DNA from 3 places in the Staphylococcus sp. Z5-21 genome. Region 3 is predicted to be linked to each of the others. Evidence: predicted binding sites of a transcription regulator. Region 3 holds the regulator's gene; each other region holds the start of a gene.
The links. The regulator CtsR, encoded in region 3, represses protease genes until heat stress. The targets are predictions, from matches to a motif close to ATGGTCAATAAAGGTCAAACA.
Positions count from the first base shown of each region.

Region 1: a site for CtsR is predicted at 5,344-5,364, ahead of clpB (ATP-dependent chaperone ClpB). Genes of this name have one in related genera too.
Region 2: a site for CtsR is predicted at 3,442-3,462, ahead of clpP (ATP-dependent Clp endopeptidase proteolytic subunit ClpP). Genes of this name have one in related genera too.

Region 1 is NZ_CP096462.1:1,922,578-1,929,189, forward strand. It holds gene fabF (beta-ketoacyl-ACP synthase II) at 1-1,014, opposite strand, end outside; gene M1D64_RS09570 (beta-ketoacyl-ACP synthase III) at 1,026-1,967, opposite strand; gene M1D64_RS09575 (YjzD family protein) at 2,196-2,390, shown strand; gene clpB (ATP-dependent chaperone ClpB) at 2,685-5,294, opposite strand; gene M1D64_RS09585 (acyltransferase family protein) at 5,682-6,612, opposite strand, start outside.
Region 2 is NZ_CP096462.1:2,044,846-2,051,457, forward strand. It holds gene M1D64_RS10250 (hypothetical protein) at 1-6, shown strand, start outside; gene M1D64_RS10255 (DUF4887 domain-containing protein) at 121-768, opposite strand; gene M1D64_RS10260 (TIGR01777 family oxidoreductase) at 1,622-2,518, shown strand; gene M1D64_RS10265 (hypothetical protein) at 2,542-2,697, shown strand; gene clpP (ATP-dependent Clp endopeptidase proteolytic subunit ClpP) at 2,812-3,396, opposite strand; tRNA gene M1D64_RS10275 (tRNA-Arg) at 3,550-3,621, shown strand; gene M1D64_RS10280 (Ltp family lipoprotein) at 4,102-4,599, shown strand; gene M1D64_RS10285 (YitT family protein) at 4,715-5,560, opposite strand; gene whiA (DNA-binding protein WhiA) at 5,799-6,612, opposite strand, start outside.
Region 3 is NZ_CP096462.1:2,338,669-2,345,280, forward strand. It holds gene M1D64_RS11710 (ATP-dependent Clp protease ATP-binding subunit) at 1-2,003, opposite strand, end outside; gene M1D64_RS11715 (protein arginine kinase) at 2,015-3,025, opposite strand; gene M1D64_RS11720 (UvrB/UvrC motif-containing protein) at 3,018-3,569, opposite strand; gene M1D64_RS11725 (CtsR family transcriptional regulator) at 3,586-4,047, opposite strand; gene M1D64_RS11730 (NupC/NupG family nucleoside CNT transporter) at 4,204-5,418, shown strand; gene pdxT (pyridoxal 5'-phosphate synthase glutaminase subunit PdxT) at 5,481-6,056, opposite strand; gene pdxS (pyridoxal 5'-phosphate synthase lyase subunit PdxS) at 6,058-6,612, opposite strand, start outside.

The DNA.
Region 1 (6,612 bases), 420 kb from region 3:
CATTGATTTAGTTGAACTTACTTTCAATGATTTCGCCGCTTCACCGAAAGTATTCTTAATAGCTTGAATTTCAGTTAAGTCACCTACTGGAGTGCTTGTTCCATGTGCATTTAAATATTGAATGTCTTTCGCTTCAATACCAGCATCATCTATTGCCGCTTGCATAGCACGTGAACCGCCTTCACCTTCTGGAGCTGGGGCTGTTATATGATATGCGTCACCAGTTGATCCATAACCTACGACTTCAGCGTAAATTTGCGCACCACGAGCTTTCGCTGATTCAAGTGATTCTAAAACGACAATACCTGCACCTTCACCCATGATAAATCCATCACGACCTTCTTGGAAAGGACGACATGCAGTTTCTTTATCATCATTTGTAGATAATGCACGACTCGCACTAAAGCCAGCTAATGCCATATGTGTAATCGGTGCTTCTGTACCACCAGTAATCATTGCATCTGCATCGCCACGTTGTATAATCTTGAATGCTTCACCTATTGAGTTCGTACCAGTTGCACAAGCAGTAACCGTCGAACCATTCGGCCCTTTAGCACCTAAATCTATTGATACTTGACCTGTCGCCATATCTGGGATCAGCATAGGTACGAAGAATGGACTCACACGTCTTGGTCCACGATTTAATAATTGGCTATGTGAAATTTCAAATGTTTCCATACCACCAATACCTGAACCAATCCATACGCCAATTTTATCCGCAGTACTATCATTAATTTCAAGTTTAGCATCATTAACGGCTTCTCTTGCAGCTACAACTGCATATTGTGTAAAGCGATCCATGCGTCTCGCTTCTTTTTTAGGAATATGCTCTTCAATATCAAAGTCTTTTAACTCTCCAGCTAAATGGACATTGTAATCCGTTGTATCTATGCGTGTAATCGAATCTATACCACTTACACCTTTTAATGCATTGTCCCAAGTAGACTTAGCATTATTTCCTATAGGTGATAATGCGCCAATTCCTGTAATAACAACACGTTGTTCTTTGCTCATAATTTATCCTCCTATTTTCCCCATCTTAGTGTCACAGCGCCCCATGTTAAGCCGCCACCAAAACCTACTAACACTAAGACATCATCATCTTTAATCCTACCATTTTCTAACTCTTGTCCTATACTTAATGGGATTGACGCTGCTGAAGTATTACCAAAGCGATCAACAGATACACTCATTTTTTCTTTTGGTATACCTAAACGTTCTCTCGCTGACTCCATAATTCTTATATTTGCTTGATGAGGTACAAACATATCTACATCATCTGCAGTTAAATTAGCTTTTGCTACTGCGTTGTTAGATGCTTCACCCATAATTCTTACAGCAAATTTAAAAACTTCACGGCCATTCATAAATATTTTTCCGTTTTCTGGATTTAAATATAAATGCTTAGCACCTGAGCCGTCTGAACCTAATTCATAACTTAAGATACCTCGACCTTCAGATACTTCACCGATTACTACAGCTCCAGCTCCATCACCAAATAAAATGGCTGTTGAACGGTCTGTCAAATCTGTGATTTTAGATAATTTGTCCACTCCAACTACTAAAATATTTTTATAATCACCAGATTGAACAAATTGTTTAGCATTTATCATTGAATACATGAAACCACTACAAGCGGCTAATTGATCCATAGAAGCAACTTTGCCGATGCCTAATCTTTCTTGTAATATATTGGCAACTGTTGGGAATGGAAAATCCCCTGTTGATGTCGCAACAATAATCATATCTATTTCTGATGCTTCTATACCTGCATCTTCAATTGCTTTTAAACTAGCTTGATAAGCCATGTCTGAAGTTTCTTCGTCTTCACCAGCCCATCTACGTTCTTTAATACCAGTCATTTGAGAAATCCATTCGTCTGATGTTTCTAAAAATGATTCAAAATAGGTATTTTCTACAACTTTTTCAGGTGCGTATGCACCAAAACCTTTAATACCCACGTCCATGGTTGTACACCTTCTTAAATTTAATTTTAATACCAGGTATTAATTTAACATAATACACATTTCAAATACAAGAACTATACATATTTCATTGCGTATTTTCCACAAATAATTATAAATGACTTAGCTCATTATCACAAAGTATAACCACAATTATTACTAACCTACTATACAAACTACACTTTTTTATTTATAATGTAGATATATATACGATATTGGAGGCATTACATAATGAAATACCTCGCAGTTTTATTTTGGTCTATTGTCTTATTACAAATGATTAATTTCGTACTTAACAGCTTAAATGGTGGCGGTGCACTGAACCTCATTACACCAGTCATAGGCGCTGTTGTATTTACGATTATTATTATCTTATTTGATTTGGTAATTAAACCTAAACATAATAATACAAATGAACAACATTAGATGACTAGGATAATGGTTTAGCTTATGTTTAAGAACGAATCATTTTAATGAAATGTAAAGTTTGAAACATTGATTTATATCCTAGAATCTTTAAACTGTCAACAAAGTCTTCTGACTGACGTTGGCAGTTTTTTTATTTTCAATATTAAAAAATAAACTTATTGGTTTGTTGAGATATGATATATCAACTTACAATCTTGTTCCCCGATTTTATAATTAAAAAAGTGGCGCAGAAACCAATGTAAAAATTAAGGTTTCTGCGCCACACCGTTTTGTTAAATTCAATTATACTTACTAATCGATTTCTGGTTTGTTTTCAGTAAATCTTAAACCATCTTCTGATAGGTCGATGTCTATTGTTGTGCCTTCAGGTAAATTTTCTCTAATCATTTTACGTGCAAGTGGTGTTTCTATTTGTCTTTGCACAAAACGTTTCAACGGTCTTGCACCGAATTGTGGTTCGTATGCTTCTTCACCTAACCACGCTTTAGCTTCATCTGACACATTAATTGAAATACGTTGTGCCATTAATCTAATATTCAATTCAGTTAATATTTTATCTACTATAGAACTCATATCACTGATTGTTAATGGTTTAAATAATACAATATCATCCATACGGTTAATAATTTCTGGTTTAAAGTATTGGTTTAAGCTATTCATAACAGCTTTTTCTGTATCATCAGTAATCACACCAGCATCTTTTACGTTTTCTAATAGGATTTGTGAGCCAATGTTACTAGTCATAATGATAATTGTATTTTTAAAATCAACTTCACGACCTTTAGAATCAGTAAGTCTACCTTCTTCAAGTATTTGTAACAATACATTAAATACGTCTGAATGTGCTTTTTCAATTTCATCTAATAATATAACAGAATATGGATTACGACGAACCGCTTCAGTTAATTGTCCACCTTCATCGTGACCTACATAGCCTGGAGGTGCACCAATTAAACGGGAAACTGAATGTTTTTCCATGTACTCACTCATATCAATTCGTATCATATGTTTTTCTGAATCAAATAAAGTTGACGCTAAGGATTTGGCTAATTCTGTTTTACCAACACCTGTAGGTCCTAAGAACAAGAAACTACCTATTGGTCTATTTGGATCTTTAATGCCAGCGCGCGCTCTGACAACAGCATCAGAAACTAAATCTACAGCTTTATCTTGACCAACGACACGTTCGTGTAAAATGTCTGAAAGATTTAATAACTTCTCTCTTTCTGTTTCTACAAGTTTAGAAACAGGGATACCTGTCCATGAACTAACAATATCACCAATTTCTTCATCTGATACAATCTCACGTATAATGCGCTCATTGTCACTATTTTGCTCATTTTGGAATGCAGCTTCTAACTCGCGTAATTCTTTTTCTAATTCAGGAATTTTACCATGTTGTAATTCTGCCGCTTTTTCCAAATTATAATTGTTTTCTGCATCTTCTAAGGCTTTTCTACTTTCGTCTAATTCAGTACGTTTTTCTTGTAGTTTTGCAATTTTGCCTTTTTCTTCTTCTACGCGTGATTGAATTGCGTTTTGTTTTTCTTTTTCATTAGACAATTCTTGTTGTAATTCTTGTAAGCGTTGTTTACTCGCGTTATCTGATTCGTTTTTCAATGCGCTTTCTTCAATTTCTAATTGCATGACGCGACGATTAACTTGGTCTAACTCTGTTGGATTTGAACCCATTTCAGTACGAATCGTTGCACACGCTTGGTCCACAAGATCAATCGCTTTATCCGGTAAGAAGCGATCAGTAATATAACGATCTGATAGTTCTGCCGCAGCTACTAATGCTTTATCTTGAATACGTACACCATGATAAACTTCATAACGTTCTTTCAGTCCACGTAAAATGGAAATTGTATCTTCTACATCTGGCTCAGACACATTTACTTTTTGGAAACGACGCTCTAATGCAGAGTCTTTTTCAATATATTCTCTATATTCATTGAGTGTTGTTGCACCGATACAGTGTAATTCGCCACGTGCAAGCATTGGTTTTAGCATATTACCTGCATCCATCGCGCCTTCTGTTTTACCTGCACCAACAAGCATGTGAATTTCATCTATAAATAATATAATTCTACCGTCTGAGTCTTTCACTTCTTTAAGTACTGCTTTTAAACGTTCTTCGAATTCACCACGATATTTTGCACCTGCAACAAGCGCACTTAAATCTAATTCAAATATTGTTTTATCTAAAAGTGATTCAGGCACGTCTTTACGCACAATACGTTGTGCAAGGCCTTCAACAATTGCTGTTTTACCTACACCTGGTTCACCGATTAATACTGGATTATTCTTAGTCTTTCTACTTAAGATTCTCACAGTATTTCTTATTTCTTCATCACGTCCAATGACAGGATCCATATTACCTTGACGGACTTCTTCAACTAAATCTCTACCATATTTTTCTAAAGCTTCATAATTTGCTTCTGGGTTTTGTGACGTCACATGATTTCCTCCTCTAATTTTTTTAATGATTTCTACAATAACTTCTTTTTTATTATCGACAAATTTAATTGTTGTATCATCTATGTCCATTGCAGCTAAAATGATATGTTCCATAGAAATATACTCATCTTCATAAGTATTCATATACGTTTCAGCTTTATTTATTAATTCATTTGCTTTCTGGCTAATATATTGACCATATTGCACGTTATCCCCTTGTACTGAAGGATAATTTTTCAATTTTTCATCGTAAGCCTTATTTAAAAGTTCGGTCTCTATGTTTGCTCTTTCCAATACACTTTTAAATAAACTTTCACTTTCTTCAAGTGCTGCTTTTAATATTGCTTCTATTTCGATATTTTGATTTTCGTTATCTTTTGCTAGCTCTATTGCTTTTTGCAAAGCACCTTGAACTGCATAGGTCATTTGATTAATATCCAAAATGATTCACCTCACCATTTAGTCTTTGATCAAGAACAAAGTAAGTTTGACTTTGACTTTCTTTGACCTTAATTTTATTATAATCCTATTGTTCACTTTTATCAACCAATATAACTATAAATTTTAAATTATTTTAGCTGCGTGTAATGCTTTATATACCTATGTTTTGCCCATAATTTTTATATTCTAAACAATGACTTTGTTCATTTTAAACATGATATATAAACACCCCTTAGATATGAATATTCATGACACTCAATAAATTAAAAGGCATAACCTCTTGTTCATTAAGCGGTTATGCCTTTTATTGTGTTTTAGCAGTCTATTTCATGCAAATCACACTCTAATTAAATTTATTAAATTGACTCAATTTCATATTTAATTTTGCTACTTAGCGGTTGATTTCGTTGCAATATGTTTTAAAATTTCATCTGTTAATGCTTTTACACCTGAAGGCTCTAAATGAATACCATCTGGTGCAAAGTACTCGCTATGGCCTTTCGAACGTTGATACCAATCAATCAATGTTACATTATGATGCTTTTTAGCTGCGTCTGACATAACTTGGTTGACATGACCTTCATAGCTTCTTGGTACACGCGTGTTAATCAAATACACATTGGCTTTACCATATTTGCCTATCAGTTCGTCCAGCTGTGCTTCAGAAAAATCTCCATTCGTTCCTAATTCTAAAATCACTTGCTTAGACTTATAATTGTAAGATTTATATTTTTCATCTGTTAATGGTATAGCTTCATATAAATTACGTCCGACTTTACCATCAATGGTTGCATTGGGAACGTGTGTTTTAAAAGTTTCTCCAATATCAACCATAACCGAATCACCAATAAGCAGTGGACTCAAATCAGTATATACCTCATTATCTTTATCTTTTTTAAAATTTGAATCTCCTAAAAAGTTAACATCGTCGACCGGTATGGGTCTAACCATATACTTATCAATTTCTGCTGTATTATATGACGTTGATTTATTATTAATTTGGTCTTTTCCTAAACGATCAAATGTCCCCGCAAAAATAAAAATGGTTGGTAGCAGTATCACGCCTAGTAGTATAGTTCTGATTAATGTGGACTTTTTATATTTATTAATACTTAAGGCCTTGAATCCTTGTTTTCTAAACGGTGTTTCAATGAATCTATATGATATTTCAGCAAAGAAAATAGTCAATAAGATGTCTAGAGCATATACATATAATGGGACTTGGCCTTCAACATAATAGGAATGTAAAAAGCTTATGACTGGGAAATGCCATAAATATAAACTATAAGAGCGTTTACCAATATAAACAAAGAAAGGA
Region 2 (6,612 bases), 290 kb from region 3:
TTTTAGTCTGTGTGCTTAAATACTATAAAACAAACCGTATAACACGTGTTTTTAACGCTATAAAAATAGGACCTTGAAATCATATGATTAACATCGATTTCGCAGTCCTATTAATTATATTTAGTCATCTTCTGAAGATGACTCGCTTGAGCGTTCATTGGTACTTGAACCATTATTGTTGCTTTGTGCTGATCTTTCTTGTGTATTATTTTGAGAACTTCTTTGTTGAGTTGATGGTTCTGGTTTTTTCTCTTCAGTCGATGGTTCAGATGTTTTTTCTTCCGTTGAAGGTTCAGAAGTTTTCTCCTCGGTTGTTTTTTCTTCTGTTGAAGGCTCACGTGTTTTTTCTTCAGTAGAACGTTCTTCAGTTGTTTTTTCTTCTGTGGTAGCTTCTTTCGTTTTTTCAGGTGATTTTTCTTCTGTTGTACGAGGCTCAGTCGTTGCTGGCTGTTGTGTTTGCTGCGTCTGTTGCGTTTGCTGTGTTTGTTGTTGCGTTTGAACTGTTTGCTGCGTTTGTTGTGTTTGTTGAGACTCTTGTGTAGATTTCTCTTTATCTTTTTTGTCTTTTTCTTCTTTTGTCTTCTGTTTTTCTTTCTTATCTTTTTCTTCTTGTTTCTGATCTGCTAAACGTTCATTCGCTTTGTTTGAATGATCTACAAATGCAAAAATAGCAAAAATTAATCCACCTACTAATAATAATACGATTAATCCACTTACAATTTTCGCAAAACCACTCATTTTCTTGTTGTTCGGATTATGGTTTGGCATATGCTCCCCTCACTTCAATTTATATCATAACATTTGTTTTCATTTATGCGCATGCTTTCAATAACAAATGTATATTTTACACTATTTCATTTATTAATTAAACTCATTAACTATTTTTTAACCTAGATGTTATCTTAACGACATATGTATAGTAAAATACATATATAACTTAAAATTTAATACTATAGTTTAATATTGATCTATAGTAATCTTCGTTTTCAATACTTTTGTAAATTTTTATTATTAATATGAATAAGCTATAACATTAATATAACAGGATGTGTTCTAAAATTGAAAAAGCATGATCCATTTGATGAATTAGTGGAGCAAAAATCATCTCAAAAAAGAGGTCTGCGTCAAATTATGATCGATAACGATCATTACGAATCAAAAGACCGAGATAAAAAGCGGTTCCCCTTCTTTATGATGATTATTATTTTGTTATTCATAGCCACTGGAATAATTTCTATACTTACTTTATAGGGCATAACGACCTTCATATCCTTATAAAATGTTTTGACTTAAATGTAAAAAGATAGTTACACAAAGCAAATTGCGTTAACATATAAATATAGGCCTATACGCAATGCGTACAGGCCACTACTAAAGGGAGTCAAAATTTTACCTTCGTTAGTATATTATGGGGTATACTCGAAATAATTAAGAGATGATTAATTAATATCGAAGGTATCTCAATTATAAAATGAATGCTCTTTATTTTAAATAGTTCTTAATACGAGTAAATGACATATTATTGAACAAACAATGAAAAAATTATGACCTTCAAATGTGATTCGATTGATTCTCTCTAATCATTCCAACATTAGGCATTACTAAATTATGAGGTGATAAAATGAAACATTATTTAATTACAGGTGGTACAGGTATGATAGGATCGCAATTAGTTAAAGCTATCATACAAAGTGATGCGCATATAACGATTTTAACTAGACAGGATATGACTTCATCACACCCTAAGATTTCCTACGTCAATTGGTCTCAATCAAATTGGGAAAATGAAATACCTGATATCGATATCGTCATTAACCTTGCAGGTGCTAGTTTAAATAAACGATGGACTAAATCCTATAAACAAACCATTATGCTAAGTCGTATACAAGCTACACAAGCTTTATTCGAATTATTTCAAAATCGTAAACATAAACCAGAAGTATTATTCAATGCGAGTGCTGTTGGTTACTATAAACCAGACTTATATCGTACGTATACTGAATTATATAAAACACTTCCTTTTGATTTTTTATCGGAAGTCGTATATCAATGGGAAAGAATGGCTCGCCAATTTGAAACGCTTGGTACGCGTGTCGTTATTGGTCGGTTTGGAATGGTCTTGTCTAATGATGGCGGCGCACTACCAATGATGAAATTGCCTTATGACTTTTATCTTGGTGGAAAATTAGGTTCAGGAAGACAATGGTATTCTTGGATTCATATAGATGATTTAGTGAGAGCCTTGCTCCATACTATCAATACGGAAAGTGCACGAGGTGTATTTAACTTTACTGCACCGATTGTAGAACATCAAAACATGTTTGGGTATACACTTGCACGCGTTTCTCATCGCCCTCATCATACATGGGTCCCATCGTTAGCCATTAGATTAGCTTTAGGTCAAATGTCGACTGTTGTGCTCGATACACAAAAAGTAATACCTAATAAATTACAAGCAACTCATTTCAAATTTAAATACCCTGATTTAAAAATCGCACTCGAAGATTTAGTACATTAAGTGAATAGGAAGCGAAATGAATCATGAAGACAGATCGATTAACACATGCCTTATTATTTATCGCTGGATTGTTATTATTAATTAATGGTATCTGTGCTTTTGAACAAAATTTAACTATGCTATTTATATCATCAATATTGGTAATTAAGTGGTATCTGTGTAACATTTGTAGCCATTAAATTAATTTGGCACAACTATCGTAGACTTAAAGTTAATAACAATTCATAATGTGAGATAAATAGAAAAGCCAAGCTACTAATTATGTAGCTTGGCTTTTTTAATGAAATTAAATCTTATGATTCTGGTACCATAACTTGGTCAACAAGACCATAGTCTTTAGCTTCTTCAGCTGATAAGAAATTATCACGATCTGTATCTTGCTCAATTTTTTCAATTGATTGACCAGTACGTTCAGCTAAAATTTGGTTTAATTTAGCACGTGTTTTAAGAATATGATTAGCAGCAATTTCAATTTCAGTCGCTTGTCCTTGCGCGCCACCTAATGGTTGGTGGATCATTACTTCAGCGTTTGGTAATGCAAAACGTTTACCTTTTGCACCTGCTGCAAGTAAGAATGACCCCATTGATGCAGCCATACCGATACAAATTGTTTGTACATCTGGTTTGATGTGTTGGATTGTATCGTAAATAGCGAAACCAGCAGTTACACTACCACCTGGTGAATTGATATAAAGATAGATATCTTTTTCTGCATCTTGTGCTTGTAAGAATAATAATTGAGAAACAATAGAGTTTGCTACATTATCATCGATTTGAGAACCTAACATTATAATACGGTCTTTTAATAAACGTGAGTAAATGTCATATGCACGTTCCCCACGGTTTGTTGTTTCAATTACTGTAGGTATTAAATTCATTAATATTGCCTCCTTATTTCTAACTGATAAACTTATTTTAACCTAAAAGTCAAACATGGTCAAAAAATAACGCTCAAAAATTTTATGAAAGTTGAATTATTCTTATTGACCGTTTTCGTTAAGATTTGTACACTTATATTAATGCGTCTTTACCCCCTCGTAGTGTAATGGATAACACGTAAGATTCCGGTTCTTAAGATAGGGGTTCGATTCCCTTCGAGGGGACTAATAAGTAATAAAAGTATACTTTTCAAATTAAAAAGGGAAGATAACCAATATAAAGCGCACACGAGTTCAATCTCATGTATTTTATATTCCTACTTAAGTCATCCCCTACTTGTACAATCAATCAGACCGAGACATCAAAAAATGATTCTCGATCTGATTTTTTCATTTTTTAAAATTCTATTAATAAAAAATGGATTACACTGAGAAATGTAATTTTCCACACTGATTATGATATTAAGTACCAAATTATCTTAATTATTAAAAATACATCCTTATCTAAATGAGATACTTAAAAATCAATTCTTAATATATACACAAAATTCACGCTTTTTATATTGAACAATATATAAACGTAAAGATAATTAGTAATAAAAAAATTCATTTTAAATTTACAATCATTTGATACACTTGTAAAGATTAGATTATTTTACAAAGGGGAAATGAGACATTGGCAGACAAGCAAATTAGTGATGCGCAGTGGATAGAATACCAAGCGCATCAAAATCAACAAAAATCGAAAAAATTAGTAAAGGTTGGTTTTGGGGTTGTGGATCTGGTTGCGGTTGTTTAATTTTGTTAGTAATTATCATTATAGGCATCTCAGCATGTACTGCAAACCTAGGCAACGTAGACACTAATGATAATTCATCAAACAATTCAAACAACAGTAGTGCTTCTAGAGAAGAAAAATCTGCATTAAATAAAGCGAAAACCTATTCGAACGTTATGCACATGTCAAAAGATGGCATCTATAATCAATTAACGTCTGAAGCTGATGGTTTTAAAGAATCAGATGCACAATACGCAGTAGATAATTTAAAAGCGAATTATAAAAAGAATGCTCTCGAAAAAACTAAAGATTATGCTGATACACAGGATATGTCAAACAATGCAATATACAATAAATTAACATCAGATATTGAACGATTCACGGACGAACAAGCGCAATACGCTATTGATCAATTAGATAAATAGTGAACTTCTAAAGCCCTAATTCAACTTTAATTATTGTTGATGGGACTTAATTAAACTTAACATTAAAGAAACGATATTTCGGTATTGAAACCGAAATATCGTTTTTTTTTGCCTCTTAATTCATATTTATAAAGGTACTGCCTAAAACATCACGTACATCGTGAATCACTAGGAATGCATTTTCATCCACTTCATTTACCAGTTTCTTGACTCTTGTAACTTGTGATTGCGGTACAACGACGTACAACATATGTGTTTCTGACTTTCCATAACCACCTTTACCAGTTAATATGGTTGACCCTCTACCGGTAAACGCATTGATTTTATCACTAATTAAATCACTTTTGCTAGAAATCACTGTAACTGCTTTTTTCGGATTGAAACCTTCGATAATGAAGGACGTGGCACGTTCCGTAACAAATAACATAATAATCGTAAACAGCACATTTTCTAATGGTAGTACCATTAAGAATGAAAGAACAACGAGCGCATCTAGTATAAAAATTCCTTGTGACGTTTTGATCTCGGAATATTTATTTACAATTTTCGCAATGACTGATGTACCACCCAGTGTACTACCAGTAGAAATTACTAGCCCTGCACCGATACCAATCACAGCGCCCCCAAATAAAGAATTAATAACAAAATTATCTACACCTAGATTAATATTTTCAGTTAAATGTAAAAATAGAGACAACGCAGTGTTGGAAATAACGGTGTAGACCGCTACCGTTTTACTTAAAAATTTCCACCCTACAAATACGACAACGGTATTGATAATAAATGAGGTCCACGCTGGCGATAAACCGAATGCATACATAAGAGATAATGATATCCCTACTGTGCCGCCATCACCTAGGTTTGATCCAAGTAAAAAACAGTTTACGCCAATCGCATTTATGAATGTACCAATTAAACAGAATATAATGTTTTTATAATGCTTGTTTATCAAATTTTTCATAAATACCCTCCCTTTTCACTATTTTATTATTATGGTTTATAAATAATATGTTCAATATTCATCAAGTAATGCCTAAATATTAAAAAAGACACCTCCATGAGGCGTCATTAATTGAAATTCATACTTTTCATTATATTAGCATATTTATTTTATGTGTGACTAGAAGAAATTCAATTTACACTTAATTCTTTTTCAAATTAAGAGATAACCATGCAAAACTGATGATACACCTTATGTGCTATAGTTCGATAGGCTCACCGCTTCTTAATTTATCAGCCATCTCATTTAACTTTCTTAATCTATGATTCACACCAGATTTAGATATTTTTCCCGTGGACATCATTTCACCTAATTCTTTTAATGAAACTTCTTGATGCTCAATTCTTAATTTTGCGATCTCACGCAATCTATCTGGAAGGTTGTCTAAACCAATTTCTTTATCAATTAAATGTATACTTTCTACATGTTTCATGGCTGCGCTTACAGTTTTATTTAAATTGGCTGTCTCACAATTAACCAATCGATTCACAGAATTTCTCATATCTCGAACAATACGAACATCTTCAAATTTCAAAAGTGCTTGATAACCACCTATCAAACTTAAAAAATCGGATATTTTTTCTGCTTCTTTTAAGTAAGCAATGCTGCCTTTCTTACGTTCTAGATGTTTTGCATTTAATTCATATGCATTCATTAATTGTGTGATACCTTCAGAATGGTCTTCATATAACGAAAAAACCTCTAAATGATAAGATGACGTTTCTGGATTATTGACAGAACCACCAGCTAGAAAGGCACCTCTCAAATAACTGCGACGCATTTCATCATCATGAATCATAGTTTCATCGATTTCATGGGTAAAGACACCATTTTTTAAAATACCTAAATCATCTAATATTTCTCTGGCTCTTGCCTTAATACGACAAATATAGATATTATTCTTTTTCAATTTCATTTTCTTGCGTACGAGTAGTTCCACTTCCACATTAAACACTTTTTTTATTAACGAATAAATCCGTCTTGCTGTTGTTGCATTTTCGGTTTGAACGTTA
Region 3 (6,612 bases):
TGATCTTGTAATTCTTGCGCGCCAACATTTGATGTCATAATTATTACCGTATTACGGAAGTCAACACGACGACCTTTGGTATCTGTTAGATGACCATCGTCTAACACTTGTAGCAAGATGTTAAATACATCTGGATGTGCTTTTTCGATTTCATCAAATAAAATAACAGAATAAGGTTTACGTCTTACTTTTTCAGTTAATTGTCCACCATCGTCATGTCCTACATAGCCTGGAGGAGCACCAACTAAACGGCTGACAGCATGTTTTTCCATGAACTCACTCATGTCAACGCGGATCATAGCATCGTCTTCACCGAACATAGACTCTGCTAACGCACGTGCTAACTCAGTCTTACCTACACCCGTAGGTCCTAAGAAAATAAAGCTACCGATTGGACGTTTAGGATCTTTCAATCCAGCTCTTGCACGTCTCACTGCTTTACTAATGGATGTCACTGCGTCTTTTTGTCCAATCACTCTATTGTGTAGTGTATCCTCTAAGTTAAGCAGACGATCTGATTCTGTTTCATTAATCTTAGTCAATGGAATACCTGTCCAACCAGCGATCACTTCACCGATATCTTCTTCAGATAATGATGTGTTATCACCGTTTTGAGTATTCTTCCAATTCGTATTAGCTTCTTCATATTGTTTTTCTAATTTAGTTTGTTTATCACGAAGATTTGCGGCATTTTCGAATTCTTGAGCATGTACTGCAGCATCTTTTTCATTTTTGACTTGTTCAATTTGTTGTTCAATTTCTTTTAAGTTTGGTGGTGTTGTATGACTTTTCAGTCTTACTTTTGAACTAGCTTCATCAATTAAATCAATCGCTTTATCTGGTAAGAAACGGTCTGAAACATAGCGATGACTCAATTTAGCAGCTGATACCAATGCTTCATCAGAAATATTGATACGGTGATGTGCTTCATAGCGATCACGTAAACCTTTTAAGATTTCAATAGTGTCTTCTACTGTAGGTTCATCTACTTGAACAGGTTGGAAACGACGTTCAAGTGCTGCATCTTTTTCAATATTATTACGATATTCATCCAATGTTGTCGCACCGATACATTGTAGCTCGCCACGTGCTAAGGCTGGTTTAAGAATATTTGAAGCATCAATCGCACCTTCTGCGCCACCAGCACCAACTAGTGTGTGTAATTCATCAATGAATAATATCACATTACCTGCTTGGTGTATTTCTTCCATAACTTTTTTCAAACGTTCTTCAAATTCACCACGATATTTCGTTCCAGCCACTACTGTTCCCATATCTAATGACATTACACGTTTTCCTTTTAATGTTTCAGGTACTTCATTATTAACAATTGCTAGTGCTAAACCTTCCGCAATTGCTGTTTTACCAACACCTGGTTCACCAATTAATACAGGGTTGTTCTTAGTACGACGACTTAACACTTCAATGACTCTTGTTATTTCTTTATCTCTGCCAATCACTGGATCTAACGTACCGTCTTTAGCGATAACAGTTAAGTCACGTGCAAGACTATCCAATGTTGGTGTGTTATTTGATTTGTTTGCTTGTGCATTTTTGTTGCTCATTTCAGGGCTACCTAACGCTTTAACAACTTGTGCACGTGCTTTTGTTATATTTAAATCTAAGTTTGCAAATACGCGTGCTGCGACACCTTCATTTTCTCTGATTAGACCAAGCAAAATATGCTCTGTTCCAACAAAGTTATGATGTAATTTTCTTGCTTCATCCATTGATAATTCTATAACTTTTTTCGCACGAGGTGTGTAGTGCAATGCACCCATTTGTTCTTGACCATGGCCAATTAATTTTTCTACTTCTTCAACAACTTTTTCTTCAGTAATCTCAAAAGTTTCTAAAACTTTGGCAGCAATACCTTCAGGTTCTTTCATTAAACCTAAAAGTAGATGTTCTGTTCCTATATTTGAATGGTTTAAACGAATTGCTTCTTCTTGAGCATGTGCTAATACACGTTGTGCTCTTTCTGTAAGTCTTCCAAATAGCATAGCGCAACCTCCTAATTTATATGTTCTCTTAATATATCTGCTCTTTTTTCATTAACAGTTCTATCATCTTCATCATCTAATAAAAATGGTGATTGTATCGCAACCATCAGTTCATTAAACTTGAAGTCTTCTAATTCAATGTATTCTAAATCAATACCCAGTTTGACCTCACTTAATCTTAGTGAAGCTTCCTCCATAGATATCAGTCTACTATATTTTAATATACCTAACGAACGATACACTCTATCTAATGTTTCAGTATAGTTATGTCGGTTTAAGCGTTCACGAATCTGCATTTCTTCATTAATAATTTGTTGAACGACTTCTGATAAACTTTCAATGATGTCTTCTTCAGTTTTTCCTAATGTAAGTTGATTTGAAATTTGATAGATATAACCATAAACTTGCGAACCTTCTCCATAAATGCCCCTAATTGTAAAACCGAAACGATTGATTGTTTGTGCAATTCGATTCATTCGTTTCATAATCGTTAGGCCTGGTAAATGCAACATAACACTTGCTCGCATGCCTGTACCAATGTTTGTTGGACAAGTTGTTAAATAGCCTAAAGTTTCATCAAAACTTACATCTAATTCACTGTCTAGTTTATCGTCAATCTCTGAAGCTTTTTCATATAATGAAGATAAAGATAAATCATTTCCCATCGCTTGAATACGCAAATGGTCTTCTTCATTTACCATAATGCTTAACGATTCATCCTCGTTCAGTAGCACTGCCGATGCAGGTTGTCTGATTAATTCTGGACTAATAAGATGTTTCGCGACAAGTTTATATTTACTTTGCTGATCCATTGCGTCTAATCGTTGGACAGCTAAATCGGGAAGCGCATCTTGTACTTCATTAATAATTTTAAAACCATCTTGTTCAGACGGAAACATGAGTGGGTGCACATGGTTTTCAAGATTTCGTGCTAAACGAATCCTTGATGACATAACGATGGGACTTTCTTCTCTATCTCTCATCCATTCACTCATATATGCACTAATATCATTTTTACTCATCATGTTTCACCTCGCTGTCCTCTTTTAATGCCTTGATTTCATCACGAACAACGGCAGCTTCTTCAAAATTTTGCTCTTCTATCAATTGATTTAGATAAGAAGATTTTTCCTCAATTTGTTTTTTTAAAGCCAATTTTCTATGTGAAGATCTCGGTGTTTTTCCAATGTGCTCAATTTGACCACCTTGTACGCGTCGTACAATATCGACTATGTCATCTTTAAATGTCGCATAGCAGTCTGCACAACCAAATTTACCAACATGTGCAATATCTTTTAATGTCATATGGCAAGTTGGACAGCGTTTCTCTTCTTTAAAAGCAATTTCATCAAAATCGATACCATGTTTAGCAGCTAGATGTTGCAAGATTTGTTTGACTACAAACGCACCTTCGATATCATCTTGGGCTTGGATTTGTTGATTTTGTGTCCAAGGATTACCGCCTTGTGCACACGTGGAACATACCCATTTTTCATTTATACCATCTTGCCCTTTCACTGCCAATTTCACTTCTGCTTCATTCAAATGACAATTTTCGCATAGCACGACGCAACACCTCGCTTTAATAATAATTTATAACATGTAACAATCTTTTAATTATATTTGCTCGGATAATATCTCTAGATAGTATATCCATCTTCAATGTTTCTCTATCTATTACAGCGTATATCATTTTTGCTTCTCGCTCATTAATATATGATTTATCTAACAAACCATCCACAATGTAATATGCCTGTTGCTGTGAAATAGATGGCCCTACTAATTGAAGTAAGTGATTAATGTAACCTGTTTCGTCTCTATTTTCAATTTTAGTGATTCGAATGTAACCACCGCCACCTCTTTTACTTTCAATTTCATAGCCATGTTCATTTGTGAAACGTGTTTTGATTACATAATTAAGCTGAGAAGGCACACAGTCAAAGCGCTGCGCAATATTGGTTCGTTGAATTTCAACAACGTCTTCATTGGTGTCTTCAAATAATTTTTTAATGTATTGTTCTATGATGTCGGACATGTTGTGCATGATTATCACCTCTTTTGACCTTCTTTGACTATATTATATGACCAACTTTGACCTTTTTCAACCAATATGTTTTAAAATTTTTAAATTAAACATGTAAGTGCTATCAATTTTATTGTATTATAGAAGTTAAGAAAATTTAAAAGGGATGAATAACTTATGCATATAATTATCGGTTTAATTGGGATAGTAGTGTTTCTTGCATTAGCGTTTCTATTTAGCTCAGATAGAAAAAACATCCGATGGCAATATATCGGACTATTGTTAGTCATACAACTTGTATTCGCATTTATTTTACTTAAAACGAAATTCGGTATCACAGTCATTGGCGGCATATCAGATGGCTTTAACTATTTATTAGCAAAAGCAGCAGAAGGTGTAAACTTTGTCTTTGGTGGTTTTGAATTTGTAGATCCAAAGAACCCTCCATTCTTCTTTAATGTATTATTACCAATCGTATTTATTTCTGCATTAATTGGTATTTTACAATATACGAAAATCCTACCATGGATTATTAATGTACTTGGTTTAGCTATTTCTAAAATAAATGGTATGGGTCGTTTAGAATCTTACAATGCTGTTGCGGCAGCCATTTTAGGACAATCTGAAGTGTTTATTTCATTAAAGAAAGAATTAGCTCATATACCTAAACAACGCCTTTATACTTTGACGGCTTCAGCGATGTCTACAGTATCAGCTTCCATTATTGGTGCCTATTTCACCTTAATCGAGCCACGTTACGTTGTTACGGCAGTCGTATTGAACTTATTTGGCGGTTTCATTATCGCTTCTATCATTAATCCTTATAAAGTAGATGCCAAAGAGGATAAACTAATCGTTCAAGAAAGTGAAGCAGTGAAGCAATCTTTCTTCGAAATGTTAGGCGAGTATATTTTAGACGGTTTTAAAGTAGCAGTTATTGTAGGAGCAATGTTAATTGGTTACATAGCAATTATCGCGTTACTTAACGGTCTTGTCAGTGCAATATTCACTGGTATTTCTGGAGGTAGCATTACTTGGGACTTCCAAACACTTATCGGTTTCGTATTTGCACCATTTGCCTTCTTAGTTGGTGTTCCTTGGAACGATGCTGTACAAGCTGGTTCTATTATGGCGACAAAATTATTATCTAACGAGTTCGTTGCCATGCAAAGCTTAAGCCAAGTGAAAGATATGAGTGAACATGCGAAAGGTGTTATTTCAGTCTTCGTCGTTTCATTTGCGAACTTCAGTTCAATCGGTATCATCTCAGGCGCTATCAAATCATTGAACAATGAAAAAGGTGACATGGTTGCACGTTTCGGATTAAAACTATTATTCGGTGCAACTTTAGTTTCATTTATTTCAGCAGCTATTGCAGGATTCTTTATCTAATTTAAACATAAAAGCAGTCATGTATATTTAAAATACATGACTGCTTTTTACTATATTTATTTTTAAACTTTTTCAGTAAGTGTCGGTTTGACAATTGCTTCAATAAAATACTGTGTCACTCTATAATCATCTGTCAATTCAGGATGGAATGATACACCTAAATAACGTCCTTCTTGAACGGCAACAATTTTATCACCAACTGTACTAAGTACATCAACATCACCATGTGTCGCTTCAATATGAGGTGCTCTGATAAATACGCCTTCGATATCTTCCGCAATGCCTTTTACATCTAATTCACTTTCAAAACTATCTACTTGTCGTCCAAATGAATTTCTTTGAACTGTGATATCGAGTTTATCTAAGTAGCCATCTTCCCCAGAAATCTGTTTAGCCATTACAATAAGACCTGCACATGTGCCAAACATTGGTAATGTTGATTGCTGTAAGGCTTCTTTGAAACCATATAAATTCATTAATCTACGCAATGTTGTGGATTCTCCACCAGGTAAGATCAGACCATCAATCTCTTCTAATTGCTCAATTCGCTTAATTGCAACGCCTTCGTGACCGCTTAATTCTATGTGATGTATATGCTCTCTGACTGCACCTTGAAGTGCTAATACACCAATTTTCATATTACCAACCACGCTCTTGCATACGTTCTTCTAAAGACAGGTCATTGATATCTAAACCTTTCATCGCTATACCTAGCTCTTTTGCTAAACGACCAATTAATTCATAATCTTGATAATGTGTTGTTGCTTGAACAATGGCTTTTGCAAATTTTTCTGGATCTTCAGATTTAAAAATACCTGATCCTACAAACACACCATCTGCGCCTAATTCCATCATTAAAGCGGCATCTTGAGGTGTCGCAACACCACCTGCTGCAAAATTAACTACTGGTAATTTACCATTTTCTTTAATATTTTTTAATACTTCATATGGCGCACCAATATTTTTAGCTTCTGTCATAATCTCATCGTCATTCATAACAGTTAAACGACTTACTTCAGAATTAACTTGTCTCATATGTCTTACTGCTTCCACAATATTACCAGTACCAGGTTCACCTTTCGTACGTAACATCGCTGCACCCTCACCAATACGACGAGCTGCTTCACCTAAATTACGACATCCACAGACAAATGGTACTGTAAATGTATCTTTTCTTAAATGATATTCTTCATC